Regions from separate parts of the Micromonospora sp. DT31 genome, predicted to be linked through region 1. Evidence: predicted binding sites of a transcription regulator. Region 1 holds the regulator's gene; the other holds the start of a gene.

The links. The regulator HspR, encoded in region 1, represses chaperone genes until heat shock. The targets are predictions, from matches to a motif close to TTGAGTNNNNNNNACTCAA.
Region 2: the regulator HspR is predicted to act here: its motif matches at 12,316-12,334, upstream of lon (endopeptidase La).

The regions. Positions count from the first base shown of each region.
Region 1 covers NZ_JBNCKZ010000005.1:229,896-245,380, reverse strand. Annotated here, with positions in the region: gene clpB (ATP-dependent chaperone ClpB) at 36-2,627, opposite strand; gene ACLQ2X_RS11460 (cation:proton antiporter regulatory subunit) at 2,802-3,302, shown strand; gene ACLQ2X_RS11455 (cation:proton antiporter) at 3,308-4,525, shown strand; gene ACLQ2X_RS11450 (hypothetical protein) at 4,697-5,125, shown strand; gene ACLQ2X_RS11445 (hypothetical protein) at 5,202-5,408, opposite strand; gene ACLQ2X_RS11440 (heat shock protein transcriptional repressor HspR) at 5,570-6,010, opposite strand; gene dnaJ (molecular chaperone DnaJ) at 6,035-7,219, opposite strand; gene grpE (nucleotide exchange factor GrpE) at 7,299-8,036, opposite strand; gene dnaK (molecular chaperone DnaK) at 8,085-9,956, opposite strand; gene ACLQ2X_RS11420 (ABC transporter) at 10,170-12,008, shown strand; gene ACLQ2X_RS11415 (GTPase) at 12,073-13,743, shown strand; gene ACLQ2X_RS11410 (hypothetical protein) at 13,796-15,022, shown strand; gene ACLQ2X_RS11405 (hypothetical protein) at 15,094-15,485, shown strand, end outside.
Region 2 covers NZ_JBNCKZ010000001.1:477,844-493,328, reverse strand. Annotated here, with positions in the region: gene ACLQ2X_RS02090 (cytochrome P450) at 1-286, opposite strand, end outside; gene ACLQ2X_RS02085 (ArsR/SmtB family transcription factor) at 414-1,157, opposite strand; gene ACLQ2X_RS02080 (family 43 glycosylhydrolase) at 1,265-3,460, shown strand; gene ACLQ2X_RS02075 (2'-5' RNA ligase family protein) at 3,985-4,518, opposite strand; gene ACLQ2X_RS02070 (response regulator) at 4,563-5,168, opposite strand; gene ACLQ2X_RS02065 (sensor histidine kinase) at 5,165-6,310, opposite strand; gene ACLQ2X_RS02060 (hypothetical protein) at 6,443-7,270, shown strand; gene ACLQ2X_RS02055 (DEAD/DEAH box helicase) at 7,387-9,138, shown strand; gene ACLQ2X_RS02050 (hypothetical protein) at 9,190-9,720, opposite strand; gene lon (endopeptidase La) at 9,964-12,294, opposite strand; gene ACLQ2X_RS02040 (histone-like nucleoid-structuring protein Lsr2) at 12,528-12,875, shown strand; gene ACLQ2X_RS02035 (hypothetical protein) at 13,104-14,348, opposite strand; gene ACLQ2X_RS02030 (hypothetical protein) at 14,582-15,445, opposite strand.

The DNA.
Region 1 (15,485 bases):
GCCGGACGGCCGGACCCTCGCGGGGTGGGTACGGGTCAGCCTGCGGTCACCGCCAGCGAGTCCTTGGTGTCGGACAGGTCGACACGGACGGTGTCGCCGTCGCGGATGTCGCCGGCCAGCAGCGCCCTGGCGAGCTGGTCGCCGATCGCCGACTGGACCAGCCGGCGCAGCGGGCGGGCACCGTAGATCGGGTCGTACCCGTGCTCGGCCAGCCACGTCCGGGCGGCCTCGGTGATCTCCAGGCCCAGCCGGCGGTCGGCGAGGCGGCGGCGCATCCGGGTGAGCTGGATGTCGACGATCGAGCGCAGGTCCTCGCCCTGGAGCGCGGCGAACACCACGATGTCGTCGAGGCGGTTGAGGAACTCCGGCTTGAAGTGCGACCGGACCACCGCGAGCACACCCTCGCGGCGTTCCTCCTCGCTCAGCGTCAGGTCGCTGATCACCGACGAGCCCAGGTTCGAGGTGAGGATCAGGATCGCGTTGCGGAAGTCCACGGTCCGGCCCTGACCGTCGGTGAGCCGACCGTCGTCGAGCACCTGGAGCAGCACGTCGAAGACGTCTGGATGGGCCTTCTCCACCTCGTCGAGCAGGATCACCGAGTACGGCCGGCGACGCACCGCCTCGGTGAGCTGGCCGCCCTCCTCGTAGCCGACGTAGCCGGGCGGGGCGCCGACCAGCCGGGCCACCGAGTGCTTCTCGCCGTACTCGCTCATGTCGATGCGGACCATGGCCCGCTCGTCGTCGAAGAGGAACTCGGCGAGCGCCTTGGCCAGCTCGGTCTTGCCGACACCTGTCGGGCCGAGGAAGAGGAAGCTGCCGGTCGGGCGGTCCGGGTCGGCGACGCCGGCCCGGGCGCGGCGGACCGCGTCGGAGACCGCGCCGACCGCCTCGGCCTGGCCGACCACGCGGGCGCGCAGCGACTCCTCCATCCTCAGCAGCTTGGCCGTCTCGCCCTCCAGCAGCCGCCCGGCGGGGATGCCGGTCCAGGCGGCGACCACGGCGGCGATGTCGTCCGCGCCGACCTCCTCCTTGAGCATCGCGCCGTCGGCCTGGAGCCGGGCCAGCTCCTCCGTGGCCTGCTTCAGCTCGGTGCGCAGGGCGGGAATCCGGCCGTACCGCAGCTCGGCGGCGCGTTCCAGCTCACCGTCGCGCTCGGCCCGCTCGGCCTCGCCGCCGAGCCGTTCCAGCTCCTCCTTGGCGGTGGAGAGCTTGGTGATGTGGCTCTTCTCGGTCTGCCACCGCTCGGAGAGCACGGTGAGCTGCTCGCGCTTGTCGGCCAGTTCCTTGCGCAGCCGTTCCAGGCGCTCGGCGGACGCGGCGTCCGGCTCCTTGGCAAGCGCCATCTCCTCGATCTCCAGCCGGCGCACCGCCCGCTCGATCTCGTCCACCTCGACCGGCCGCGAGTCGATCTCCATGCGCAGCCGGGACGCGGACTCGTCGACCAGGTCGATCGCCTTGTCCGGCAGGAACCGGTCGGCGATGTAGCGGTCGGAGAGCGTGGCGGCGGCGACGAGCGCGGCGTCGGTGATCCGTACGCCGTGGTGCACCTCGTAGCGTTCCTTGAGCCCACGCAGGATGCCGATGGTGTCCTCGATGGTCGGCTCGCCGACCAGCACCGGCTGGAAGCGGCGCTCCAGCGCCGGGTCCTTCTCGATGTGCTCGCGGTACTCGTCGAGCGTGGTCGCGCCGACCATCCGCAGTTCGCCACGCGCCAGCATCGGCTTGAGCATGTTGCCGGCGTCCATCGAGCCCTCTCCCTTGCCGGCGCCGACCACGGTGTGCAGCTCGTCGAGGAACGTGATGACCTGCCCGTCGGAGTTTTTGATCTCCTCCAGCACGGACTTGAGGCGCTCCTCGAACTGGCCCCGGTAGGACGCGCCGGCCACCATCGCACCGAGGTCGAGCGAGACCAGCTTCTTGTCGCGCAGCGACTCGGGCACGTCGCCGGCCACGATCCGCTGGGCCAGGCCCTCCACGATTGCGGTCTTGCCGACGCCCGGCTCGCCGATCAGCACCGGGTTGTTCTTGGTGCGGCGGGACAGCACCTGGATCACCCGGCGGATCTCCGAGTCCCGGCCGATCACCGGGTCGATCTTGCCGTCGCGGGCGCTCGCGGTGAGGTCGACGCCGTACTTGGCCAGCGCCTGGTAGGTCTGCTCCGGGTCGGCGGTGGTGACCCGCCGGTCCCCGCCCCGGACGGTGGGGAACGCCGCGACCAGGTTCTCCTCGGTGGCACCGGAGTTCTTCAGCGCGACCGAGACCGCGCCGCCGACTCGGGCCAGCCCGGCGAGCAGGTGCTCGGTGGAGGTGTACTCGTCGCCCAGCGGGCGCGCGATCTGCTCGGCGGCGCCGATGGCGTTGACGAACTCGCGGGCCAACGTCGGCTCGGCGATGCTGGACCCGCGTGCGGCGGGCAGCGCGTCGACCGAGCGCATGGCGACGCGGCGCAGCTCGGCCGGGTCGGCCCCGACGGCGCGCAGCAGGCCCGCGGCGGTCGAACCGTCGGTGTCCAGCAGCGACAGCAGCAGGTGCCAGGGCTCCACGGTGGCGTGGCCACGCTGGTTCGCCAGCGCGACGGCACCGGTGATGCTCTCGCGACTCTTGGTGGTGAGACGTTCCGTGTTCATGGGCTCCCCCGGATCGGCGTGTCCACTGGACATGACACAACCAGAGTTGAGCCTATTCCGCTCAACTCCCTCTGTGTGACCTGAGTCACCAATACGCCCCCCCGGCTGCTGGTCGCGGTCACTCCCGCTCGACCCCGGACACAGCGCGTGCGCGGCAGCGGTAGCCTCACCGACGTGCGAGTACGTGTCGAGCAAACCGCCCTGCCGGGAATCGGCGTACGTCATGACCTGATGACGGAGTCCGGCCGCCGACTCGGTGTGGTTTCCCACCGCAATGGCCGCCGCGACCTGGTCCTCTACGACCCGGATGATCCCGATTCGTGCCAACACGACATACCGCTCACCGACGACGAGGCGGAGGCGCTGGCCGACATCCTCGGCGCGTCGCTGATGCTGGGTCAGCTCTCCGGGCTGCGGGAACAGGCCGCCGGCCTGCTCACCGAGCAGGTCGCGATCCCGGCCGGCTCCCGCTACGTCAACAAGCGGCTGGGTGACACCAAGGCACGCACCCGAACCAGCGCGTCCATTGTGGCCGTGCTGCGTCAGGGCGAGGTGAACGTCTCGCCCGACCCCACCTTCCGGTTCCAGGCCGGTGACGTGGTCGTCGTGGTCGGCACCCGGCAGGGGCTCGACGGTGTGACCGCGATCCTCGCCGAGACCGACTCGGACCGCTGACGCGTATGCACGAAACCACAATCCTGCTCATCGAGGTCGGTGCGCTGCTGCTCCTGCTCGGCCTGCTCGGCCGGCTCAGCCGTCGCGTCGGGGTCTCGCCCATCCCTCTCTACCTGTTGGCCGGCCTCGCCTTCGGGCACGGTGGCCTGCTGCCGCTCAACGCCAGCGAGGAGTTCTTCGCCGTCGGCGCCGAGATCGGCGTGATCCTCCTGCTGGTCATGCTCGGCCTGGAATACAGCGCCAACGAACTGGTGGGCAACCTCCGCTCGGCGGCGCCGGCCGGCCTGATCGACGCGGTGTTCAACGCGCTGCCCGGATTCGCCTTCGCGCTGCTGCTCGGGTGGGGCTGGGTCGCCGCCGTGGTGCTCGGCGGCGTCACCTGGGTGTCGTCCTCGGGCGTGATCGCCAAGGTGCTCGGCGACCTCGGCCGGGTCGGTAACCGGGAGACCCCGGTCATCCTCTCCGTCCTGGTCATCGAGGACCTGGCGATGGCCCTCTACCTACCGCTGGTCACCGCGCTGCTCGCCGGGGTCGGTCTGGTCAAGGGCGGCATCGCACTCGCCGTCGCGGTGCTCACCGTGGTCGCCGTGCTGGCCGTGGCGATCCGGTACGGCCACCTGATCTCCGCCGCGCTCTCCGCCAAGGACCCGGAGGCGCTGCTGCTCGGGGTGCTCGGCCTGACCCTGCTGGTCGCCGGCATCGCGGCCAAGCTCCAGGTGTCCGCCGCGGTCGGCGCGTTCCTCGTGGGCATCGCGTTGTCCGGGCCGGTGGCGCACCACGCCACCGAACTGCTCTCACCCCTGCGGGACCTGTTCGCCGCGGTCTTCTTCGTGTTCTTCGGGCTGGTCACCAACCCGCTGGACATGCCGCCGGTGCTGCTGCCCGCGTTCCTGCTGGCCGTGGTCACCATGGCGACGAAGGTGGCCACCGGCTACCTGGCCGCCCGCCGGGCCGGGATCGCCGAACCCGGTCGCTGGCGGGCCGGCCTGGCGCTCACCCCGCGCGGCGAGTTCTCGATCGTCATCGCCGGGCTCGCCGTCGCGGCCGCGTACCCGGTGAACCCGAAGCTGGCGGCGCTCGCCACCGCGTACGTATTGATCACGGTGGTGAGCGGGCCGCTGCTGGCCCGGCTGCCCGACACCCGCTGGTTCAAGCAGTGGCTACGCCGCCAGGCAGCCGCCGCCAGGCCGGCCGCACCGCTGACCGCGACGGCCGGCGACTGAGCCCGGGCCGGGCCGGATCTGCCGCACGGCAGGCCCGGCCCGGCAAAGGGTTGTCAAATTGAATCCGGGAAGGCCTACCCCCGGCCGCCCGGGCGCGTTAACGTTTCGGCCCAGCAGCCAGGGTCCGCGGGTGGCCGGTGCCCCCCGCCAGCGCAAGCGGAAGGTCGGCCGGTGAGCGTGCGGGAAAAGACGTTTCACGGCTTCACCAACCCGGTCGACCCCTCGCCCGCCGAACTGCGGGCCTGGGCCTACCAGCCGGATTCGGTGCCGCTGTCGTCGATGCCGCCCGACTGGGACCTGCTGGTCGCCGGTGACCGCCTGGTCCAGACGCTGTTCGAACTGGCCATGGACCAGGGCTGCCCGGCCCGCCGGTTCGCGCTGCACTGCCTCTACATCTACGCCGCCGACGGCATCCGGACGAGCTTCCGCGCCCACCCCAAGCGCCGGTTCCGCAAACTGGTCGAACAGGCCGAGAAGTCCGGCGACGACCTGATGCGCAACTGGGCGCACAACAGCCGCGTACTGCTCGCCCGGCCCGACCTCTTCGTCTACCGGGACTGGTGCGAGGGCGGTCTGGTCCGCGAGGACCGCCGCCTCTGACCAGCCCGGCGGGTGGTCCGGACGTCGAACGGGCCGGGACCCCCCGTGGGTCCCGGCCCGTTCGTGGGCGGCTCGATCAGGTCGACCCGCCCTGCTTCCGGCGTCGCTCGTCGTCCCGGGCCCGGTCCACGCCGTGGTCCGTCTGGTCGGCGAAACGCCCGTCCCTGACCTTGTCGCTGAAGCGACCGTCGGTGACCCGGTCGAACCGTTCGCGGACGGTCTCGGCCACCTTCTCCAGCCGTTCCTCGGCGCGCTGCGCCACCCTCTTCGCCGGTTCCGCCATGGCTCCCCCTGCCAGCTCGGCGTCCGATTTGAGGCTTTCGCCCTACCGGTTACCCTAGTCCAGCCCACTCGGCCCGGGTCGGCTTTCCCCGACCGCACGGGGCCCTCGACCGATCAGGCCCCGACACCGCCTCGGGGCGGCACCGTCCTTCGGACACGTGCTCAGCGCTCGGGAGGGCGGCGGGGACGCCAGACGACGAGCGCGGTGGAGGTGCGGCTGGTGGGCACGAGATCGCCCCGGGGAAAGCCGCCCAACGACTCCAGTTCGGCGACCCGCCGGTACGCGGCGTCCAGTTCCGCCTCCAGGCGGGCCACCCGCTCCTGCGCCTCTTCCAGCAGCCGTTCCAACCCGATGATCCGCTTGACCCCCGCCAGGTTTATCCCGTCGTCCTGACTGAGCCGCTGCACCTCGCGGAGCAGCACCACGTCCCGGACGCTGTACCGGCGACCGCCACCGGACGCCCGGCCGGCCTGCACCAGGCCCAACCGGTCGTACTGGCGCAGCGTCTGGGGGTGCATTCCCGCCATCCGCGCGGCCACCGAGATCATCAGGACCTTGGCCTCGTAGGCCGGGTCACCTGAGCCGACGTACTCCTGCGACATGCCCGCTCACCTCCGCTGCCGTCGTCAACCGAACCGACGTACCCGCGCGTCGAGATGTTCCCGCGCGGCGGGCGGAGTCTGCGCCGCGAAGGTCTCCAGCGCCGCCCGCGCCTCGTCCGACACCTTCGCCGGGACCACCACGTCCAGCGTGACCAGCAGGTCACCGGCGTGGCCGTCCTTGCGTACGACGCCCTTGCCGCGGGCGCGCAGCACCCGCCCACCGGGCGTACCCGGTGGCACCCGCAGGGTCACCGTGCCGTCCAGGGTCGGCACCCGCAGGTCCGTGCCGAGAACCGCCTCGGCGTACGTGATCGGGACGGTCAGGGTCAGATCGTCCCCGGTGCGCCCGAACAGCTGATCCGGGCGGACCTTCACGTGCACGAACAGGTCACCCGCCGGACCGCCCCGCTCGCCGGGCTCACCCCGGCCGGCCAGCCGGATACGCTGCCCGTCGGCCACCCCGGCGGGAAAACGCACGTTCAGGGTGCGGGTCTTGGTCACCCCGCCGGTGCCGTGGCACTCCGGGCACTTCTCCTCGACGATCGTGCCGACGCCCTGGCAGTTGCGGCACGGCTCGGAGAAGCTGAACGACCCCTGGTTACGGTTCGTCATCCCGGCGCCGTGGCAGACCGGGCAGGCCACCGGCGTGGTGCCCGGCTTCGCGCCGGTGCCGTGGCAGGTGTCGCAGACCCCGGGGGCGCGCAACGTCAGCGGCAGCGTGACACCGCGTACCGCGTCCTCGAAATCGAGCGACACCTCGGCCTCGACGTCCCGGCCGCGAGCCGGTCCACGCGGACGCGCCGGGCCGCCGGCGCCCCCGCCGGAGAAGATCGAGCTGAACAGGTCGGTGAACCCGCCGCCGCTGAACCGGTTGTCGCCGCCACCCGCCCCGCCGCCGAACAGGTCGGAGACGTCGAACGGCACCCCGCCGGGCTGGCCCGCGCCACGGGCGCTGCGCCGGAAGGCACCCGAGCCGAACAGCGACCGCATCTCGTCGTACTCGCGGCGCTTCTTGTCGTCGCCGAGCACCGCGTACGCCTCGGAGACGGCCTTGAACCGTTCCTCGGCGCCGGCGTCACCGGGGTTGTGGTCCGGGTGCGACTCCCGGGCCACCTTGCGGTACGCCTTCTTGATGTCCTCCGCCGAGGCGGCCTTGTCCACGCCCAACGCGGCGTAGTAGTCCTTCTCGATCCAGTCCTTGGAACTCACCGGTCCACCCCCTTCCGGTGGTCGAATCCCGGTCGTCCCGCCCGCCCGGTGCGGGCGGGCGGGACGTCACGGGTCGGCACTACTCCGGGTCCGCGACCGCGACCATTGCCGGCCGCAGCAGGCGCTCGCCGAGCTGGTAGCCCCGGCGCATGACCTGCACACAGGTCGGCTCGGTCACGTCGGCGGAGGTCTGGTGCGCCACCGCCTCGTGGCGGGTCGGGTCGAACGGGTCGCCGGTCTCACCGAACGCGGTCAGGCCGAACTTGCCGAGCGTGGTGGTGAGCTGGTCGGCCACACTGCCGAACGGCCCCACCAGGTCGCCGTGCTCGCGGGCCCGGTCCAGGTCGTCGAGGATCGGCAGCAGCGCGGTGAGCACCGTGCCGGTCGCCTGCTCCTGGACCAGGTTGCGGTCCCGGTCGACCCGCTTGCGGTAGTTGGCGTACTCAGCCGTGACCCGCTGGAGGTCGCGGGTGCGCTCCCCCAGGTCGGTGCGGAGCGACTCCAACTCGGCGCCGAGCGGCGCGGCGGTCTTGTCGGCCGCCCCCTTCGGCTCGGCGGGCGCGTCGACCACGGGCGGTCCGGCGACCTTGGCCTCGCCGTCGATCTCGTCGACCACGACCTCGGCCTCCTCGACCAGCCCTTCGGCGGGCGCGTCGGCCGCCGCGTCGGCCGCCGCGTCGGCCGCCGGCTGCTCGGTCACCTTGCCGAGCTTGCGCTTGTCGCGGATGACGACGCGGGGTTCGTCGCCGGCGTCCTTGCCGGCGCCCGGGGCCGACCCGGTGGCATCCGGGTCGGCCGCTCGTGGCTTGTCCGTCATGCGGTTACCTCATCCCTCTGCCGTGCGGATCGCGTCCGGGACCGAACGTCACTTCTTGTCCTCGTCCACGATCTCCGCGTCGACCACGTCGTCGGCGCCACCGGCCTGCGGGCCGCCGGCCTGCGGCCCACCGGCCGGACCGGCACCCGGCCCGGCCGCACCCGGCGCACCCTGCTCGCCCTCCTGTTGCTGGGCGTAGAGCAGCGAGCCGGCCTGCTGGGAGACCTGCGCCAGCTTCTCGTGCGCAGTCTTGATCTTTTCGATGTCCTGCCCGCCGAGGGCGCTGCGCAGCTCGCCGAGCGCCTCGTTGAGCTGGTCGCGGTTCTCGCCGGGGAGCTTGTCACCGCTCTCGGCGAGGAACTTCTCGGTCTGCCACTGGAGGGCCTCGGCGACGTTGCGGGTCTCGGCCTCCTCACGGCGGCGCTTGTCCTCGTCGGCGTGCTCCTCGGCGTCCCGGCGCATCCGCTCGATGTCGTCCTTCGGCAGCGAGGAGCCGCCGGTGATCGTCATCTTCTGCTCCTTGCCGGTGCCCAGGTCCTTGGCGTGCACGTTCACGATGCCGTTGGCGTCGATGTCGAACGTGACCTCGATCTGCGGCACGCCGCGCGGGGCCGGCGGGAGGCCGGTCAGCTCGAAGGTGCCGAGCTTCTTGTTGTAGGCCGCGATGTCCCGCTCGCCCTGGAACACCTGGATCAGCACCGACGGCTGGTTGTCGTCGGCCGTGGTGAACACCTCGGAGCGCTTGGTCGGGATGGTGGTGTTGCGCTCGATGAGCTTGGTGAAGATGCCGCCCTTGGTCTCGATGCCCAGGCTCAGCGGGGTCACGTCGAGCAGCAGGACGTCCTTGACCTCGCCCTTGAGCACGCCGGCCTGGAGGGCGGCACCGACCGCCACGACCTCGTCCGGGTTGACGCCCTTGTTCGGGTCGCGGCCGGTGAGCTGCTTGACCAGGTCGGTCACGGCCGGCATCCGGGTCGAGCCGCCGACCAGGATGACGTGGTCGACGTCCGCGACCTTGATCCCGGCGTCCTTGACCGCCTGCTCGAACGGACCCTTGCAGCGGTCCAGCAGGTCCTGCGTCATGCGCTGGAACTCGGCGCGGCTGAGCGTCACGTCGAGGTGCAGCGGGCCGGCCGACCCGGCGGTGATGTACGGCAGGTTGATGTTGCTGGTGGTGGCGGCGGACAGCTCGATCTTGGCCTTCTCGGCCGCTTCCTTGAGCCGCTGCAGGGCCATCTTGTCCTGGGACAGGTCGATGCCGTGCTCGCCGCGGAACGTCTTCACCAGGTGGTCGATGATGCGCTGGTCCCAGTCGTCGCCACCGAGCTGGTTGTCACCGCTGGTGGACTTGACCTCCACCACGCCCTCGGCCAGCTCCAGCAGCGACACGTCGAAGGTGCCGCCGCCGAGGTCGAAGACCAGGACGGTCTGCTCCTTGGAGCCCTTGTCCAGGCCGTACGCCAGGGCCGCCGCGGTCGGCTCGTTCACGATCCGCAGCACGTTGAAGCCGGCGATCTCACCGGCCTCCTTGGTGGCCTGACGCTGCCCGTCGTTGAAGTAGGCCGGGACGGTGATCACCGCGTCGGTGATCTGCTCGCCCAGGTACGCCTCGGCGTCCCGCTTGAGCTTCATCAGCGTGCGGGCCGAGATCTCCTGCGGGGTGTACTTCTTGCCGTCGATGTCGACGGTCCAGTTGGTGCCGACCTCCCGCTTCACCGAGCGGATGGTCCGGTCGGGGTTGGTCACCGCCTGGCGCTTGGCGACCTCACCGACGAGCACCTCGCCGTTGCGGGCGAAAGCGACGATCGAGGGAGTCGTACGCGAGCCCTCGGCGTTGGCGATGACGGTGGGCTCACCGCCCTCGAGAACGCTGACGCAGGAGTTCGTCGTGCCGAGGTCGATGCCGACCGCACGTGCCATGTTCGCTTCCTCGCTTCGTAACGGGTTGGGCAGGTCAGATGGCCTGCCCGGGGGGGGCCGCCCGGAGGCGACCGCACCACAAGTTGAGTGAACTTGACTCAATAGTGCCACGCGATCGCCAAACCGCAAGTCGAGGTTGAGCCGACCCGGCGCAACCCGACCGTTACTGGCGTCCGGTTGTCTTACCTTGCGTCGGTCGGGCACGCTTTAGCGGTGACGACGCATGGCGATCCCGCCACCCGTGCCGGCGCGCCCGCCGTCGCAACCCGCGCCGGGGCCGCCACCGGCGATGACCAGCCTGTTCACGCTGCGGAGGGCCTGCCCGCCGCGCTTACCGGCCTGCGGACGGCGATCGACGCCGCCCGTTTCCCGCTGGCCCTGCCCTCGGCCGCGCCGGCCCGACACGCCGCCACCAGCCTCATCGACCAACTCGACGACTACCTGCTGCCCCGGCTGGCCCGGTTGGACGCCCCACTGCTGGTGGTCGTCGGCGGCTCCACCGGCGCCGGAAAGTCGACGCTCGTCAACAGCCTGGTCAAGGCGCGGGTCAGCGCGTCCGGCGTGCTCCGCCCGACCACCCGCTCCCCGGTGCTGGTGTGCAGCCCCACCGACGCGACCTGGTTCCGCCAGGGCGACCTGCTGCCCGGCCTGACCCGCACCACCGACCCGAGCGAGCAGCCGGGCACCCTGCACCTGGTCACCGCCCCGGCCCTCCCGCCCGGCCTGGCCTTCCTCGACGCCCCCGACATCGACTCGGTGGTCGACGCCAACCGCGCGCTCGCCGGCCAACTGCTCGCCGCCGCCGACCTGTGGCTGTTCGTCACCACCGCCGCCCGGTACGCCGACGCCGTTCCCTGGGAGCTGCTGCGCAGCGCGCGGGCCCGGGGCACCGCCGTCGCCATGGTGCTCGACCGGGTCCCGCCCGAGGCCGCCGACGAGATCGCCGCCCACCTGTCCGAGATGCTCGCCGCGCAGGAGCTGGGCGCCGCGCCGCTGTTCGTGCTGCCGGAGACCTGGGTGGACGGGCAGGGGTTGCTGCCGGACCGGATCACCGCCCCGCTCAGCGACTGGTTCACCCGCCTCGCCGCCGATGCCGAGGCCCGCGCGGCGGTGGTCCGGCAGACCCTCGACGGCGCGCTGGCCGCGCTGCACCCGGTGGTCGAGGCGATGGCCGACGCCGCCGACGAGCAGCTGGCCGCCGCCGACGCGCTCGACGAGCGCGTGCAGGCCGCCTACCGGGGTGCGGAACGGACCGTCGACCAGGGGCTCAAGGACGGGCGGCTGCTCCGCGGCGAGGTGCTGGCCCGGTGGCAGGAGTTCGTCGGCACCGGCGAGTTCTTCCGGGGCCTGGAGGCACGCATCGGCCGGCTCCGCGACCGGATCGTCGCGACGGTCACCGGGCGACCCGCCCCGGCGGCGGAGCTGCGGACCGCGATCGAGTCCCAACTGGTCACGCTGCTGCGCGGGGTGGCCGCCGAGGCGGCGGAGAACGCGTACACCGGGTGGAAGGCGCACCCGGCCGGCGCAGCGCTGCTGGCCGCCGACCTCGCCCACGCCTCGGCGGAGCTGCCGGCGCGCGCCGAGCAGTTGGTCCGCGACTGGCAGCGTGCCGTGTTGGAGCTGGTCCGGGTCGAGGGCGCCGACCGGCGCTTCGTGGCCCGCACCGCCGCGTACGCGGTCAACGCCACCGGGCTCGCCGTCATGATCGGCGTGTTCGCCTCCACCGCGTTCATCCCCACCGGGCTGGAGGTGGCGGCCGGCACCGGCACCGCAGTCGCCGGGCAGACCGTGCTCCAGGCGATCTTCGGCGACCAAGCGGTGCGGAACCTGGCCCGCGCGGCGCGGGTGGACCTGCTCGAACGGGTCGGCGCGCTGCTGGCGGAGGAGGCCGCGCGCTTCCTGACCCGCACCGAGGCCGCCCGGCCGACCGGCGACGCCGGCGCGGCGCTGCGCCGGGCCGCCGCGGAGGTCGAGCGGGCGCGGCACCGCAGCGACCTGTTCGGCACCGGCGAGGTGCCGTTGCCCCCCACGGTTCGGGGCGACCGCCCGTGAGCGCGAGGAGTGAGCCGACCCTGCGAGCCCCGCAGTCGCGAACGAGGATTGCACCGTGAGCAACATGGTGGGACGGATGCGTGAGGCGTTCCGGGGCGAGCAGCGGATCGACCCGGACGTGCTGATCGCACGCCTTCGGGCGGTCCAGCGCTTTCTCGACGCGGTGGACGGCGAGGTGCCCGACGCGCAGCTCGTCGCCGCGCACACGGTGGTCGAGCGGGCCGGGGACCGGCTCGCCCTCTCCGGCCGGCACACCGTCGTCGCGTTGGCCGGCGCCACCGGCAGCGGCAAGTCCAGCCTGTTCAACGCGCTGGCCCGGTTGGATCTCTCCCCGGTCGGTGTACGCCGGCCCACCACCGGCGTGGCGCATGCCTGCGTGTGGGGGCCGCTGGACGGCGCGGTCCGGCTGCTCGACTGGATCGGGGTGCTGCCCCGTCACCGGTTCGTGCGGGAGAGCCCGCTCGACGGCGACGACGAGTCCAGACTGCACGGCCTGGTCCTGCTCGACCTGCCCGACTTCGACTCGGTGCAGCAGGCCCACCGGCTGGAGGTGGACCGGCTGCTCGGCCTGGTCGACCTCGTGGTCTGGGTGGTGGACCCGCAGAAGTACGCCGACCGCGTGATCCACACCAGCTACCTGCGCGAGTTCCACAGGCACCGGGACGTCACCGTCGTGGTGCTCAACCAGGCCGACCGGCTGTCCCCGGCGGAGCTGCCGAAGGTCCTCGACGACCTGCGCCGGCTGCTCGACGCGGACGGGCTGGGCGGTGTCCCGCTGCTGCCCACCGTGGCGGTGGACCCGGCCGGGCTGGACGGGCTGCGGGCCGAGCTGGAACGGGCGGTCGCCGAGCGGCAGGCTGCCCTGCGCCGCCTCTCCGGCGACGTCGACGCCGTGGTGGCCGATCTCGAACCGCTCGTCGGGCCGGAGCCGCCCCGCACCCGGCCCGGTGACGCGTCGGCACAGGAGTTGACCCGTGCGTTGGCCGGGGCGGCCGGGGTGCCGACGGTGGCGCAGGCGGTCGAGGGGGCGTACCGGCATCGGGCCGGCGGCAGCACCGGCTGGCCGCTGGTGCGCGGTTGGCGGAAACTGCGGCCGGATCCGCTGCGCCGGCTGCACCTGGCCGGGCGGGACCCGGACGCGCCCGCGGAGAGCCTGGTCGCCGCCACCTCCGTACCCGATCCGACGGCCGCGCAGCGGTCGGCGCTCAACCTGGCCATCCGGGCGGTGGCCGACCGCGTCGGCGCCGACCTGCCGGCGCCGTGGCCGACCGCGCTCACCACCGCCGCGCGGTCCCGGCTGGCCGACCTGCCCGGCGCGCTGGACCACGCGGTCGCCGCGACCGACCTGGGCATGGATCGGCGGCCGGCCTGGTGGCGGGTGGTGGGCGTGGTCCAGTGGCTGGTCACCCTCGCCGCGCTGGGTGGGCTGCTCTGGCTGGCCTTCGGGTACGCGCTGCGCCTGCTCGGCCTGCCGGCGCTGGAACACCCGACGCTCGGCGTGGTGCCCTGGCCCACCGTCCTGCTGCTCGGTGGCCTGGTGGCCGGGTTGCTGGTCGCGGCGATGACCAGGCCGGTCGTCGGCTGGGCGGGCCGGCGGGCCCGGCGACGGGCCGAACGCCGCCTGCTCACCTCGGTGGGCAGCGTCGGCGAGAAGTACGTGCTGGACCCGGTCTGGGCGGTGCTGGCCCGCTACGGCACGGCCCGGGAGGCGCTGCGTGAGGCGGGTCGACGCTGAACCCGGCGTGCTGCCCGGTGTCGGGGCGGCCCGGGCGGCGTAGGGTCGATGCATGGCCACGCCACAGACCCCCTACGACGCGGTGCTGCACGCCGCGCGCGACGTGACGAGGCTCGACTCCGCCCTGGACGCGGAGATGCTCGGTGCCGCGTTGCTGGGCAGCGTCTACGCCGTCGCGGAGCACGACCGGGAACAGGCCGTACGCGAGTTCGTCGCCGGCTTCCTCACCGCCACGTCCCGCCGGCGCAGCGCCGCCGCGACCACCATCCGCGCGGTCTTCGCCGCGCTGGTGCCCGACGCCGAGGGCGCTGCCCGGGTCCGCGCGGGCGCCTACGCCCCGTCCTGGGCCGGGCAGCTCGGCCGGGTGCGCGTCACCGGCACCTGGGCCTACGGCGACGTGTACGGCGACCAGACGTCGTACCTCGCCACGTTCGCCTACGACGACGAGGAGGCCGGCGGGCCGGAGCACGCCCTGGTGGCCCTCGTCGACCACAACATCGGCATCACCAAGGACGTGTTCGTCGGCGGTCCCGCGGGGCGCATCGTCGAGCAGGCCCGGGAGATCTGCACCGAGGACGAGTTCACCTGGTTCCGCACCGAGGACCCGGCCCGGATGCACGCCGAGGTGAGCCGCCACCTGGCTGTCACCGACGGCTTGGAGGAGCTGCCCGCGCAGGGTTCCCTCGCCACCGACCGGGCGCTGGTCGGCGCGCGGCTCGCCGCGCTGCCCGGGCCGACGCCACCGGCCGGACCGGCCGTCGTGGCACCGCCGACCGACGAGGAGCGGACGCGCCTGGTGCGCGCCTTCCTCAACTCGCCGGAGGCGACCCGCTTCGGCCTGCCCGAGGTGGCCGACGGCGAGTTGGCCTCGCTGCACTTCTGCCTGGGTCTGCTGCTGGACCACGCGGCCAGCTTCCCGGACGCGGACCCGATGCGGTGGAGCCCGATGGTCGCGGAGCTGTTCCTGCTGGACTGGGTGCACCGCCGGGCCGTGCTGGACATGGACGACGCGGCGATGCTGCCCCGGGTGCTGCGCGCCTGGTCGGCGTACGCGGCCCGGCAGCGAGGGCTGCCGCAGCCCGCCGCGGACCGGACCGACGAGGCGATCACCGAGATGGTGCCCGAGTTCGCCCGGCTCTACAGCACCGGCGAGCGGCGCAGCCCGGCCACCGCGGCGGTGGCCCAGTTGATGGCCGACGGTGTGGACCCGGACGACCCGGAGGCGTTGAACGCCTGGATCGAGGCGAACCGGCACCGCCTCACCGACGACCCGGCCTGACGGCCCGCCTCCCGTTTCCCGCCGGCCCGGCCCTGCGCGGTCGTTCCGTGCGGCGCACGCCCGGACGACCGTTGCGTTCTGCCTACGGCCGTGCCCGGGTGCCGGCCGGCGTCGGCGTGGCCTGCGGGGTCGGCGTGCGCTCCGGCGTCCTGGTGGTGGGCGGGGGACCGCTCGGCGACGGCTCTGGGGTCGGCTCGGCGGACGGCTCCGCCGAGGTGGGGTGGGACGACGGCGCCGGTAACGGTGGCGGGGACCGGGAGGGCGAGGGCTCCGGGGACGGCGAGGTCGTCGGCGTCGGCGTCGGCACCGGCGACGGCGAGGGCACCGGGGACGGCGAGGGCACCGGGGACGGACTCGGTGGCCGGACCGGCGCCGGCCGGGCGGGCGGCATCGGCAGGGCGGGCGGCCGAGGGGCGACGACCGGTCGGGACCGGTACCGGGAGGCAAGGTCGCGGTCGTCGGG
Region 2 (15,485 bases), on a different contig from region 1:
TGTCGAGTGCGGCCACCCCGATCGCCCGGCGCGCGGCATGCCGGTCCGGCGCACTGAACCGGCTCACCGTGGCGCGCAGCCACGCCAACCCGCCGCCCGTCCCGCCCGGTCGGGACCCGGCCGGACCGGACGGGTCCGGCGCCGGGGTGGGTGGCACCACGCAGCGGGGATCGGTGAGGGCGGCGACGACGTCCGCGTGCCGGGTGACGACCCAGCCGTCGTCACCGAGGGTCGGCGGCCCGCACGGCGGGGTGTCCGGAGCGGCCGTGATCGTCGGTAGGTCCATCGCCCGACCGTAGGGCGCGAACAGTTCGGTCCGGACCGAACGATCCGCCCGCCCCGTCACGGAGACGGCGGCGTCCCGCCGCCCCGGCCGGGCGGGACCTGGAACGGCCGGGTGCGGGGTGGGCGGGTCAGGCGCGGGCGGGGCCGGTGTCGCGGGACGCCGGTGGGGCCAGCTCGGCCGGGTCGAGCGCCAGCACCTCGGCCAGGGCGTCCCGGCCGGGCGAGGTGAGCCGCACCGCCCGCCCGCCGCCCCGCGCCGTCCAACCGAGGTCGAGGAAACGCCCGCACAGCGCCGCGCCGAGCGCCCCGGCCAGGTGCGGACGCCGTTCCGTCCAGTCCAGACAGTCGCGCACAAGCGGTCGCCGGCCGGCGCGCAGCGGCTCGACCGGGACGCCCAGGTCGGCCAGCCAGGACACCCCGGTGGGGGTCAGCGCCAGGCCGCCGGAGCGGTCCAGCACGCCGCGCGCGAGCAGCGCGTCGTGCAGCAGCACGCCGAGCCGCCCGGCCAGGTGGTCGTAGCAGGTGCGGGCGTACGCGAGCGCGGCACCTGTCGACGCGGCGCGCAACGTGCGCGGCGGGGTGGCCGGCGCCGGTGCCCGCCCGGCCAGGTCCTCGACGAGTTGGGCGACCGCCGGGTCGGCGAGACGGACGTAGCGGTGGCGCCCCTGGCGCTCCTCGGCCAGCAGGCCGCCGCGCACCAGGCGGGTGAGGTGGTCGCTGGCGGTGGACGCCGCGACTCCGGCGGTGCGGGCCAGTTCCCCGGCGGTCCAGGCCCGGCCGTCGAGCAGTGCGAGGCAGAAGCCGGCCCGGGTGGGGTCGGCGAGCAGCGCGGCGAATCCGGCAAGCGTGCGGCCGTCGGCGTGGGCGGTCATCGGCCCATGCTGGCACGGGCCGGGCGGACAATGCTTTACATCGTTGTGTCCAACGTTGCAGAAACGGTGCACCGCAGCTACCTCCATCCACCGTAGAGGCAGGCCAGATGCGACACCTCCGCCGCGGCGGCGCGCTCACCGCCGTACTCGTGCTCCTGCTCGCCGGCGCGGCGCCCGCGTCGGCCACCGGGGGCGACCGCTACCGCAACCCGGTCTCGGCCGGATTCGCCGACACCTTCGCCGACCCGGTCGTGGTCCGCGGCGACGACGGAGCCTGGTACGCCTTCGGCACCTCCGACCCGCTGCGCGAGGGCGAGGGGCGCAGCCACCGGGTGCCGATCGCCCGCTCCGCCGACCTGGTCGACTGGACGTACGCCGGCGACGCGTTCGCCCCGGACCAGCGGCCCGCCTACGCCGCACCCGGAGCGGCGTTCTGGGCGCCCGACGTGCGCCGCGTGGCCGGCAGGTGGGTGATGTACGTGACCGTCACCGACACCACCGTCTCCGACGACACGTTCGACACGGCGGTCGGCGTGGCCACCGCGCCGAGCCCGGCCGGCCCGTGGACGTTCGCCGACACGCCTGCGGTCGCGCCCCGGCCCGGCGCGGGCGGCGGTTACCTGTGGACGATCGACCCGAGCCAGCTCACCGGCGCCGACGGCCGCCACTGGCTCTACTACGGCAGCTACTACGGCGGCGTCTCGGTCACCGAGCTGTCCCCGGACGGCCTGCGCGCGGTCGGCACGCCGACACCCGTCGCGATCGACAACAAGTTCGAGGGCGGGTACGCGCTGCGCCGCGACGGCTGGTACTACCTGTTCGCCTCCACCGCGAACTGCTGCGCCGGCCCGGCCACCGGCTACTCGGTGCAGGTCGGCCGGTCCCGTGACCCGCGCGGCCCGTTCGTCGACCGCGACGGCCAGCGCCTCGACGTCTCCCGCGCCGGCGGCACCCCGGTCCTCACCCAGAACGGCAACCGCTGGATCGGCACCGGGCACAACGCCGTCCTCACCGACCTGTCCGGGCAGGACTGGATCGCCTACCACGGCATCGACCGCGCCGACCCGTACCTGGACGAGCCGTTCGGTGTCAACGAGCGGCCGATGCTGCTGGACCGCCTCGACTGGATCGACGGGTGGCCCACCGTCAACGCGGGCGCCGGCCCCTCGGACGCCGACCGGCCCGCGCCGGTGACCACGGGCCGCATCGACGCCCGCTTCGCCACGGCCGACCTGCGCGGCTGGCGGGTCGGGCCGGGCCGGTGGCAGGCCGCCGCCGGGGTGCTGACCGGCAGCGGCACGCTCACCTCACGGGCCCGCCTCGGTGGCGACCTGCGCGCGGAGACCGACCTGCGGCTGACCGGAGCGACCACCGCCGGGCTGCGGCTGCGCGGCGTGGACGTCCGCGTCGGGGGCGGCCGGCTGACCGCCGGCGCCGCCGCCACGTCGCTGCCCGCCGGTCTGGACCTGCGCGACCGGCACAACCTCGCGATCGAGGTACGCGACCGGCGGCTCGTCGCCACGCTCAGCCCGTCCCGCCTCGGCGACCCGGTCGCCCAGGTGTTCCTGTGGCTCCCCCGCCCGACGACCGGTGCGGTGTCCGTGCGCGCCGAGGGCGGCCCGGCCGAGTTCGACAACGTCAGCGCCACCCGGCTTTACCGGCCGGTGCGGCACACCGTCGCCGACCCCCGCGTCGGCCCGGTGCTGCGCGGCTTCTCCGACGAGTTCACCGGCGGGCTCGACCCGGCCTGGCGGTGGGTACGCCAGGACCCGGCCGCCACCGTGGTCGGCGGCGCGCTGCGCTGGCCGGTGCAGAACGCCGACCTGTCCGGCACCGGCAACACCGCCTCGGTGCTGCTGCGCGACGCACCCGCCGGCACCTACGTCGTCGAGACGAAGGTGACGCTGGAGCTGGGCGAGGACAGCGTGCGCAACTACCAGCAGGCGGGGCTGGTCGCGTACGTCGACGACGACAGGTTCGCCCGGCTGACCCAGGTGGCGATCTGGAACACCCGGCAGGTCGAGTACGGCTACGAGCTGCCCTTCGCCGGCCAGCCCGTGTACGGCGGCAGCATCGTCGGCACCCCGGGCACCACCACGTGGCTGCGCCTGGCGCACCGGGTCGACCCGGTGAACGGCGAACACGAGTTCCGGGCCGGGTCCAGCCGGGACGGGAAGCGCTGGACGTGGGGTGCGGTGTGGACGTTCCCCGCGGACACGACACCGCGGATCGGGTTGGTGGCGCACGGCGGGGCGACTCCGGCGGTGCCGGCGGAGTTCGACTACCTGCGCGTCCACCGCTGACGGTCGGGTGCACTCACGGGCATCGGCCCTGTCTCGGTGGAGGCGGGGCCGATGTCACCCGCAGCCCGCCGGGGCGGCGGCACGACGCCTCACCCGACCGGAGTATCAGGTCTGGCCGCCGACGCGGATCCACGGATGCGATGCTGGCACCCGAGATCTGGACCTGCCCGTCCAGCTGGCCCAACGGCTGGCCACCGACCCGAAAGCGAGGTTCGCCGCGCAGTCGCCGGACATCCGAACCTACCGGTCCACGCACGTCGCCCTGCTCGCGGATCCGAACGAGTCGGTAGCGCACCAACCGCTGCGGCACGGGCGCTGCCAGCTACCGCGATGACCACAGCGGGGAAGGCGAGGAACATGCCGACCAGATGGGCGGCCACCGCCCATGGGTCGAGGCTGGTTCCGTCCATCCCCTCGTGGTCGATGACCACACAGCCCGCACGGCGGCAGCATAGTCACCGCATCAATTCGCGGTCGTCGCTATGCCCGGGACCTCACCAGCGGCTGCGCACCGGCACCGCCGCTCAGCCGCCGGAACGCGGGTGGGCGGCGGTCAGCTCGCTGACCGTGCCGGCGTCGCCGTCGTAGCTGCGCGCCGCCACGAACGACCCGGTCGGCCGGCCCGTCCCGGTGACCGCACGGGCGCGGCGCCGGTCCGCGTCGCCGAACCGCAACGCCAGGCTCAGGTGCGGAACCCACCGGCCGGGCAGATGCCACGGGTGCGCGCCGGAGGCCTCGGCGAGCACGTCCCACACCGCGCCGTGCAGCGCGACGAGTTGCGGTGTCGGGTGCACCAGCCAGACCAGCGGGGCGCTGCCGTCGAGCACCGCCACCCGGTCCAGCCGCACCGGCAGCGGCAGCGCGGCGTCGCAGAGGTCGGCCAGGCGCTGCTCGGCCCCGGGCGGGAACCCGTCGACGGAGGCGAGCGTCAGGTGCGGCCGGTTCGTCGGATGCGTGTGACGGGCCAGGCTGGGCAGCCCGGCGGCGGCGAGCCGATCCCAGGCGGCCCGCACCGCCGCGTCCAGCTCCGCTGAGCAGAGCAGTTCGACCGTCCGCACGTGATCAGGCTAGTCGCTGGCGGCGGCCCACGACGCCCGGTACGTCAGAGCCAGCCGGCTTCCCGGGCCCGGCGTACCGCCTCGGCCCGGTCGGCGGCACCGAGCTTCTGCACGCAGGCGCTGAGGTGGTTACGCACGGTTCCGGCGGCCAGGTGGGTCCGGCGGGCGATCACCGCGACGGGGGTGCCGAGTTCGGCCAGCCGCAGCGTCTCCAGCTCGCGCGGCGTCAGCGGGCACTCGGGCAGGGTCAGCGCGTCGGCCGCGAGCGCCGGGTCGACGTAGCGTGCGCCGGAGTGCACCCGGCGGATCACGTCGGCCAGCGCCCCGCCGGGGGCACCCTTGGCGAGGAAGCCGCGCACCCCGGCGGCCAGCGCCGGCCGCAGCTGGGCGGGGCGGCCGTGACCGGTGAGGATCACCGGGGCGCAGCCCGGCAGCGCGCGGGTCAGTTCGGCGGCGAACTCGACCCCGCCGGGTGGCGGCATCTCCAGGTCGAGCACGGTGACGTCCGGGCGGTGCGCCCGCGCCGCGGCCAGGGCGGCACGCCCGTCCGCGGCGTGCGCCACCACCTCGATGTCCGGTTCCAGGTCGAGCAGCGCGGCGAGCGCGAGCCGGATCAGTTCCTCGTCGTCGGCCAGCAGCACCCGGATCACGACGCCACCGGCACGGTCGCCACCAGGCTGAACACGCCGTCGGCGGCGTCCGCCCGGAGCCGGCCACCAGCCGGGGCGAGCCGGTCGGCCAGGCCGCGCAGGCCGCCGCTGAGCCGGTCCGGGCCGTCGTCGTCACGGACACCATCGTTGCGTACGGTAAGCGTCACCGCGCCGTCCTCCCGGGTGATCTCGATCCGGCACCAGCCGGCGCGGCTGTGCCGCAGCACGTTCGTCCCGGCCTCGCGCAGCACGGCAGCCAGGTCGGCGGCGATCGGCTGGGGCACCTCGCCGGCCGGCGGGACCACGGTGGTACGCACGCCGCTGGAGCGCAGCACCTCCCCGACCGCCGCCGCCTGCTCGGCCAGGTCGACGGCACGGTAGCCGTGGACCGCCGCGCGGACCCGGGTCAGCGCCGTACCGGCGAGCCGGCGGGCCTCGGCCGCCTCCCGGGCCGCCCGCGCCGCGTCGACGGGCGCCAGTCGCTCCGCCAGCTCCGCCTTGAGCGCGATCACGGTCAGGTCGTGGCCGAGCAGGTCGTGCACGTCCCGGGCGAAGCGCAGCCGTTCCTCCGCCCCGGCGAGCCGGGTCTGCGCGGCCTGCCCCTGCCGCGCCTCGACCAGCAGGTCCCAGAACCAGACCTGGATCCAGGTGAGCGCGGCGACGCCGGCGCCTACCGCGCCGGTGACCAGCAGCGCGCGGGGCAGCGGCCCACCGGTCAGCGCGGTGACGGTCGCGCACGCCGCCAGCACGCCGGTCACCGCGACCGCCCCTACGGCGGGGCGGAACAGCAGCGGCGTCATGCCGACCAGGGACGCGCCGAGCCAGGCCCAGGTGGGCCAGGAGCCCGCGGCCACCGGGCCGAGCAGGGGCAGGCTGAGCAGCGCGGCCACCGCCAGGGCGACGTGCCGACGACGGCGGGCCGGCGCGGGGAGCCACGGCGTGACCGCCGCGTGCAGCACCCCGAACTGCGCGACCGTGAACAGCAGCAGGCCGATCACGCCGAGCGTCACCCGCACCGGGTCGGGCTCGCGGGCCAGGCCGACGGCCGGCAGCAGCACGGTGGTCCACACGTTCGTGGCCAGCGACAGCAGGGTGACACGCCGGGCGCGGCGCAGCCGGTGGTCCGCCGAGTCGACAGTCATGCCCGCCGATCCTAGGGCGTGCACCGGTCGGCCCACCCCTGCGCGATGTCACGGTCGGACCGTGCGATCCGCACGGTTTCCCGGTGACGGACACACCTGGTCCCGTGCGCGGCGCACGGGCAGGGTCGGGGCATGACGGAGATGACGGTGGGCGTACCCCGGCGGTGGGCCGGGTGGTCGCGGGCCCGGCACCTGGCCGGGATGGTCGTGGCGATGGTGGCCGGCATGGTGCTGCTCGCGCCGCTGTGGCAGGTGGGCGGCGATCTGCTGGGCGGCGCGGTCGTGCTGGCGCGCCCGGACGTGGGCGCGCTGGTGATGGCGACGAACATGGCGCTGGGGATGGCCGGGTGGATGTGGTACCGGGGTGACGGGTGGGCCGCCACCGGTGAAATGTCGGCGGCCATGTACGTGCCGTTCCTGTTGCTCCTCCCGCCCTGGTGGGCGGGGTGGGTCGGGGACGACGCGCTGCTGCTCGGCGGCCACCTGCTGATGGTGCCGGCGATGCTGGTGGTGGCCCTGCGCCACCGGCACACCGCCGCCGCGCCGTCGCGCCGGCACCCGCTGGCCACGGCCGTGGCGCGGGGGTGGCCGGCGGGGCTGGCGCTGCTCATGACGGTGGACATGTTCTTCGCGCCGACCGCGTTCGCCTGGTGGTCGCTGCTGGTCCTGCCGGCCGGCTACCTGTTGATCGGCACCTGGCGGCGGCGGTGGGGCGACCGGCGCGCGCTGGCGACGCAGCTCGCCGGGGCGGCGGTGTGGGGCGGCCTGGCGGTCGTGGCGATGGCGGCGTCCGTCGAGGTCGCCGGCGTGCTGGTCGGCGTGGGTTGGCTCGGGCACGCCGCCTGGGACGCCTGGCACCACCGCACCGGAGCGGTGGTGCCGCGCGGGTACGCGCTGTGGTGCGCGGTGTTCGACATCGGGGTCGGCCTCACCACGTTGCTGGCCGTCCTGTCCCGGTGATCCGGTCGGGACACGGGGCTCGACCGGATCACCCGGACGGGACGGCACGGGTGGCGCGGCGAACGTTTGGGCCGGTCGCCGCGACCACCGTGGGGCGGTGATGAAAAGCTTGTCGCATGAGCGCCGCACCGACCCCGACCGACCCTGCCCTTCCCGCCGACGCCGAGGAGGCCGCCTTCGCGGACCTCGGGTTGCGCGCCGAGTTGCTGGGCGCGCTGGCCGCGCTGGGCTACGAGGAACCGACCCCGATCCAGCGGGAGGCGATTCCGCCGCTGCTGGCCGGCGCGGACCTGCTCGGGCAGGCGGCGACCGGCACCGGGAAGACCGCCGCGTTCGCGCTGCCGCTGTTGCAGCGGATGCCGGTGGGCCGGTCCGACGGCGACCCGGTGTCGCTGGTGCTGGTGCCGACCCGGGAACTGGCGGTGCAGGTCTCCGAGGCGTTCCACCGTTACGGCAAGGACCTGGGCGCCCGGGTGCTGCCGATCTACGGCGGCCAGCCGATCGTGCGTCAGCTGCGCGCGCTCGACCACGGGGTGGACGTGGTGGTGGCGACGCCGGGACGGGCACTGGACCACATCGCCCGGGGCACCCTGCGGCTGGGCTCGCTGACCACGGTGGTGTTGGACGAGGCCGACGAGATGCTCGACATGGGGTTCGCCGAGGACATCGAGGCGATCCTGGAGCACGCCCCCGCCGGCCGGCAGACGGTGCTCTTCTCGGCCACCATGCCGGCCCGCATCGACGGCCTGGCCCGCCAGCACCTCACCGACCCGGTTCGGATCCGGATCGAACGGGAGCGGCAGGTGGCCGGGGCGGCGCCCCGGGTGCGGCAGAGCGCCTACCTGGTGGCGCGGGCACACAAGCCGGCCGCGCTGGGCCGGGTGCTGGACGTGGAGTCGCCCACCGCGGCGATCGTGTTCTGCCGCAGCCGGGAGGAGGTGGACCGGCTCACCGAGACGATGAACGGGCGCGGCTACCGGGCCGAGGCGCTGCACGGCGGGATGAGCCAGGAGCAGCGGGACCGGGTGATGGGCCGGCTGCGCGGCGGCACGGCGGACCTGCTGGTCGCGACCGACGTGGCGGCCCGGGGCCTGGACGTCGAGCAGCTCACCCACGTGGTCAACTACGACGTACCGTCGGCGCCGGAGTCGTACGTGCACCGGATCGGCCGGGTGGGCCGGGCCGGGCGGGAGGGCGTGGCGATCACGCTGGCCGAGCCCCGCGAGCACCGGATGCTCAAGACCATCGAGCGGGTCACCGGTCAGCGGATCTCGGTCGACAAGATCCCCACGGTGGCGGACCTGCGGACCCGCCGGCTGGAGCTGACCCAGGCGGCGTTGCGGGAGTCACTGCTGGAGGACGACCTGGAGCCGTTCCGGGCGATCGTCGAGTCGCTCACCGACGAGTTCGACCTGATGGAGGTCGCGCTCGCCGCGGTGAAGCTGGCGCACGAGGCCACGCTGCCGGGCACCACCGACGAGGACGAGGAGATCCCGCAGGTCGCGGTCCGCGCGGCGCGGGAGACCCGACCCGGGTCCGACAGCCGGGATCGCCGCAGCGGCCCTCGGGCCCGCGGCGGCCACACCACCCAGGTCTTCATCGGGCTGGGCCGGCGAGCCGGGGTGCGACCGCAGGACCTGGTCGGGGCGATCACCGGGGAGACGCGGGTGAACGGGCGGGACATCGGCTCGATCGAGATCGCCGACCGGTTCTCCCTGGTCGAGGTGCCGGTGGCGGTGGCCGAGGAGGTTATCCGGGGACTGCGCGGCAGCACGATCAAGGGCCGCAAGGCGACGGTACGGCGCGACCGTGACGGCGACAGCGACGAGGGACGCCGCCCGGAGGGCCGGGACCGGCACGACCATTGACCGGGCCCGCGACCGGGCCGGGGGTCGCCCCGGCCCGGTGCGGCACGGCGGTTACGTGCAGTTTCGGATGGACCAGACCGGGTCCCAGTTCTGGGTGCCGGTGCCCGTGCCGGTGAAGGAGTTCACGACGCCGCCGCTCTGGTTGTAGAAGGAGACGGTGGGGCCGCCGGTCTGGGCGTTGACGTAGAAGCCGGCGCCCTGCCAGTAGGACAGCGTGTAACGGTTGCACGCGTACAGGTCGAAGATCTTCCAGCTGGACGTGGTCGGGTCCCAGACGAACGTGCACAGGTTCCCGCCGGCGCAGGTGGCCGGCTTTCCGGCGGCGACGTGCCGCACCTGTCGGGCGGCCGGCGAGATCGTCGGCGTCACCGCCTGAAGCCGGGCCGACCGGGCGGCGGCCGCCGGCGCCGCCGGGAGGACGAGGACGTGGCCCCGCCCGGACACGCCGCCCGGTTCGGCGGCCGCTGGCGCGGCCAGGGTCAGGACGCCGACGAGGGCTACGGCCCCGAGCAGCGCCACCCGACGGGCGAGGCGGGTGGCCGCCGAGCGATTCGCCCGGCGGTGGAAGGTCGTGGTGGACACGGGGGACCCCTTTCCTCGAACCGGTCCCGTCGGCGGCCCGCGGCGGGTCGAATTCACAGCGGAACCGATATCCGCAGCGTAAGGCTGCTGAAGCCGAGGGAAGTGGCCCCCTTTTGACAATTTCAGAAAGCGCACGTAACCATTTGTTCGGCGAATTGTCCTCGCCTTTCCCACGACATGGCATCGACCCCGCCCCCTGGTGAGGCGGCGGGGTCGATCCGTGCGGGCAGCGGTGTCGTGCGATCAGGCCGCGGCGAGGGCCGGGCCGTCCAGCGACTCGACCTCGGCCGGGCGCAACGCCAGCGCGAGCACGTCCGCCACGTCGGACAGGGCGTGCACGGTCAGCGCGTCCCGGACCTCCGCCGGCAGGTCGTCCAGGTCCGGCTCGTTGCGCTTCGGGATGATCACCTCGGTGAGCCCGGCCCGGTGGGCGGCGAGCAGCTTCTGCTTCACGCCGCCGATGGGCAGCACCCGGCCCGACAGCGTCACCTCGCCGGTCATCCCGAACTCGGGCCGCACCGGACGGCCGGTCACCAGGGAGGCCAACGCGGTCACCATGGTGATGCCGGCGCTCGGGCCGTCCTTGGGCACCGCGCCCGCGGGGACGTGCAGGTGGATCCGCCGCCCGGCAAGCGCGTTCGGGTCCAGGCCGTACCGCCGGCCGTTGGCCCGCAGGTACGACCAGGCGATGTGCGCGGACTCCTTCATCACGTCGCCGAGCTGGCCGGTGAGGGTCAGCCCCGGCTCGCCGGCCATGCCGGTGGCCTCGATGAAGAGCACGTCGCCGCCGGCGCCGGTGACGGCCAAGCCGGTGGCCACGCCGGGTACGGCGGTGCGTTCGGCCGACTCCGGGGTGAACCTCGGCCGACCCAGGTAGCGGGTCAGCTCGGCGGCGTCGACGTGCACCGGCGCCGGGTCGGACGCCAGCGCGACCGCGACCTTGCGCAGGATCCTGCCCAGGGCCCGTTCCATCTGCCGCACCCCGGCCTCCCGGGTGTGCTCGCCGGCGATGCGCGCCAACGCGTCGTCGGTGACGGTGGCCTCCTCGGCGGTCAGCCCGGCCCGCTGGAGCTGCCGGGGCAGCAGGTGGTCCCGGGCGATGGCCACCTTCTCGTCCTCGGTGTAGCCGTCCAGGGTGACCAGTTCCATCCGGTCCAGCAGCGGACCGGGGATCGACTCCACCACGTTTGCGGTGGCCAGGAACAGCACGTCGGACAGGTCGAGGTCGACCTCCAGGTAGTGGTCGCGGAACGTGTGGTTCTGCGCCGGGTCGAGCACCTCCAGCAGGGCCGCCGCCGGGTCGCCGGCATAACCGACGGCCAGCTTGTCGACCTCGTCGAGGAGCACGACCGGGTTCATCGAGCCGGCCTCGCGCAGCGCCCGCACGATCCGGCCGGGCAGCGCGCCCACGTAGGTGCGGCGGTGGCCCCGGATCTCCGCCTCGTCGCGGATGCCACCGAGGGAGACCCGGACGAAGGTGCGCCCGAGCGCCCGGGCGACCGACTCGCCGAGGCTGGTCTTGCCGACCCCGGGCGGGCCGGCCAGGGCGAGCACCGCGCCGGAGCCGCGACCGCCGACCACGCCGAGGTTGCGTTCCGCCCGCCGGTTGCGCACCGCGAGGTACTCCAAGATGCGGTCCTTCACGTCGGCCAGGCCGGCGTGGTCGGCGTCGAGCACCGCACGCGCCGCGGCCAGGTCCGTGTTGTCCTGGGTACGCGTGTTCCACGGCATCTCCAGGACGGTGTCCAGCCAGGTGCGGATCCAGCCGGCCTCGGGTGAGGCGTCGCTGGCCCGTTCCAGCTTGCCGACCTCGCGCAGGGCGGCCTCGCGGACCTTCTCCGGCAGGTCGGCGGCGTCGACGCGGGAGCGGTAGTCGGCGGAGCCGTCCGGCTCGTCCTCGCCGAGTTCCTTGCGGATGGCGGCGAGTTGCTGGCGGAGCAGGAACTCGCGCTGGGACTTCTCCAGCCCTTCCCGCACGTCGCTGGTGATCCGCTCGGTGACCTCCTGTTCGGCCAGGTGTTCGGTCACCCAGCCGACGAGCAGTTCCAGCCGGGCGGTGACGTCCGGCGCGGTGAGCAGTTCGGTCTTCTGCACCAGGCTGAGCCAGGGCGCGTAGCCGGCGGAGTCCGCCAGTTCGGAGAGATCGGTCATCCGTTCCATCGCGTCGATGACCTGCCAGGCGCCGCGCTGCTGGAGCACCGAGGTCATCAGCGCGCGGTACTCGCGGGCCAGTTCCCGGGCCCGGCCGGCGGGGGCGGGTTCGTCGAGCGGGGTCGCCTCGACCCAGAGGGCGGCGCCGGGGCCGGGCACGCCGGAGCCGATCCGGGCGCGGGTGAGACCGCGGATCACCGCCGCCGGTTCGCCACTGGGCAGCCGGCCCACCTGCTCGATCGTCGCGACGACGCCGACGGGGCCGTACTCGCCGTCGAGGCGGGGCACGGCCAGCAGTTCCTTGTCGCCGGTGGCACGGGCGGCGTCGACTGCGGCCTGGGTGGTCGGGTCGAGGGTCACCGGGATGACCATCCCGGGCAGCAGGACGGCGTCGGTCAGGGGAAGTACCGGGAGAGTAGCCATCGAACACCTACCATCGGTTGCTTGAGCGTGTCTGGCTCAAGTAACAAGCCGTGTCCCTTGTTCCGGCTTGTGACCCACACCACTGTGGACCGGGGTCCGTCACCCCCCGGACGCAATAGGTCGCCGTTTACCGCACGACCCGCCGAATGGAAACGGGGCGGGTATTGTTGCGGAATTACCGCACGGTAGGTCAAACTCTTACCACACCCCGCCCGACACAGGGAGCAATGGCGATGGCAAGGAAAGTAATCACCGTTCTGACCGACGACCTGGACGGCGGAAAGGCCGACCGGACCGTCGAGTTCAGCCTGGACGGCGTGGCGTACACGATCGATGTCTCCGACGAGAACGCCGGCGTCCTGCGCAAGGCCCTCGACCCCTATATCAGCGCTGGCAGGCGGATCGGGCGCGGCGCGATCGACACCGGCCGCGCGGCACGTGGCGCCGCCCGGCCGAGCACCTCCGGAATGGACCGGGAGCAGAACCGCGCCATCCGCGAATGGGCCGCCAAGAACGGCTTCGAGATTTCCGAGCGCGGACGCATCCCGGTCTCGGTCGTCGAGGCGTACAAGAACCGCTGAGCGTCGGCGTCTTCACCGTCGGGCACGCCGGGGTCACGCTGAGAAATCGGCGGGGCCCCGCCAGCTTTTGCCCGGCTGATGTTTTTGCCGGCGGATGAGCCGCGAAACGAGATTTTCTCCGGGAGCGGTCCCACTCCGACGTCGTCACTCCGGCCCGAACGCGTCGCGGGCGCCCCGGGCCACCCCCGCCCCCGGCCCCCCCCCCCCCCCCCCGCGACGCGCACCCGCTCAGTTGACCCGGATGCGCACCACGTCGATGGCCGGCGTCTGATTGGCCCGCTCCATCATCGGGATGCGGTGGGAGCCGTCACCGGCCCACACGGCGCACTGCGCCAGACCCGGTTGGGCCAGACCCGGGATCTGGATCAGCACGTCGTCCGGCTCGGAGCCACCCCGGCCGTCCTCGGTGGCGACGAAGAACGCCGGCACGTCCTGCGGGCTCGGCGGCTGCCGGGTGCTGCCGAGCATCCGGCACGCCGTGTGGAAGTGCCCGCGCACCAGGCCCTCACCGTTGAGCAGCGAGCTCTCCAGGTAGTAGCCGCCCTGGCCGGCGGCCAGGAAACGGTCCCGCACCAGGTTCCTCGTGGTGACCCGCAGCGTGAACGGCTGGTTGCGCCGTACCTGGTTCGGGAACTGGCTGATCAACAACGACGGGTTGTTCGCCGCGGCGCCGACCTCGCCGAACGCGGTGCTCACGCACCGGTTTCCGTTCTGGAACCCGTCGTGCGCCTGCAACCGGCTGTCGGAGCAGTCCTTGGCCAACACGTTCAGGCCGGTGCCGCCACCGGGGCTGCCGCTGCCCGGGTCAGCGCTGGGGCTGCCGCTGCCGGGATTGCCGGGGCTGCCGCTGGCGCCGGGCTGGGGATTGTCGGCGATGGCGCACCGGGCGAGCTGGTCCAGGCCCGGCGGGCGCTGGCCCACCCGCCCGATCGCGGTGGCGATCCGGTTGAGCGTCGCGGTCCGCTTGTCCGCCAACGGCGTGAGGACCGCGTTGTTGACGACGTCACCGCCGCGGCGGCCCTCCGCCGCGAGCCGCCGGTTCGCCTCGGCGATCTGGGTGTCCAGCAGCGCCAGGTTGCGGTCCACCTCGGCACGGGCCCGGTCCGGCACCTGCGGCAGCCGGCCGCGCACGTCTGGGCAGACCACGGCCGGCGCCCCGGCGCCCGCGCCACCGCCGCGGGTCTGCCGGCACTCGGCCACCGACATCTGACCGTCACCCCAGTGGTTGCGCACCCAGCGGCCGTCCTGCCAGGTCCGCGTGGCGCTGCCCGTACCGCCCGGAGCGGTCGCCCCGGAAGCCGGGGCCACACACGACGCCGAGGCGGCGCGGGTGGCCGTCCGGCGGTCCTCGGCGGACGAGATCTGGGTGACGGCCACGACACCGCCGAAAACCGCGAGCGTGCCGACCACGGCCAGCACCCGCTTGCTCCGCGCGTTACCGGATGACCGGCGCGCCCGTGTGGACCTGCGCATCGAATTGCTCTCCTTCTCGATCCGGTAGCTGACTGGTGACCTCGGCCGGACCGACGAGTCTCGGTGGGATCACTGCGACACCCGGTCGCGCGTCAATGGCCGACGGTGCCCTTCCGCACCGTCTCCGCGCCCGCCCGGGCGCGACGGGAAAGATCTGCGTCCGTTCCCGTTGAGGTACGGAGCGCCGACGGCGAAGGTTCAACCGAGGATCGAAAAAGGGCGGCGTGGACGGATCAGTCGACGCAGAGGTGGTCGAAGGCGAAGCCACCGTCGAGCGCGTCCCGACGCGCGGCCAGGCCGCGTACCCGCTCCCGCAACCCGTCGCGGTCCACGAGCGACGACACGGCGGCGTCGAGGTCGCGCAGCCGCTCCCCCAACGCCAGCACGGCCAGGTCCTCGGCGAGCCGGCCCGGTTCCACCCCGCAGGCGAAACCGTGGCACGCCAGACGCACCCGCTCCAGCAGGTGCCGCCCGGGTCGCACCTCGACCCAGGCCCAGCCCTCCGCCGGACCGTCGACCCACCGCACGTGCAGGCCACGCACGATCGGGTCGACCAGCCGCCCCGACACGTACGCCTGCACCGCCTCGGCGCGGGCCAGCGCACCGAGGTCGTTGACCGGGCCGCGCCGCCCGTCCGGCAACCGGCCGACGATGTCCCGGAAGGCGACCGTGTCGCCGCCGTCCGGGCCGGTGCCCGCCGCGTAGGCCCGGGCGTCGACGACGTACGCGACGAACCGGCGGACCTGTTCGACCCCGCCGAGCGTCGGCGACTCGACCCGCAACAGCGGCAGCCCGACCAAGGCGCACACCGCGTCGGTCAGGCGTCGCTCGCGGCGCGCCGGCGAACCGCCGGGGGCGGGCGGGTCGAACCGCACCGCGAAGCGCGGCAGGCCGGTATCGGCGTCGCAGACCACCAGGTCCAGCACGGCGCGGGCGGCCGTTCCCCACTGACTGCCGGTGACCCCCGGCGGACGACCCCGGACCAGCCCACCGAGTCGCCGGGCGGCGTGCCCGACGTGCCCGGCACGGATCAGAAGCGGCGTGCCGGGCGGGATCGGGCGCAGCCAGGTGGCGGTCACGCTGCCGGTGCTCGTCATCTCGCCCTGATCCGTCCCTCTCGGCGTCGACGACCGAGTG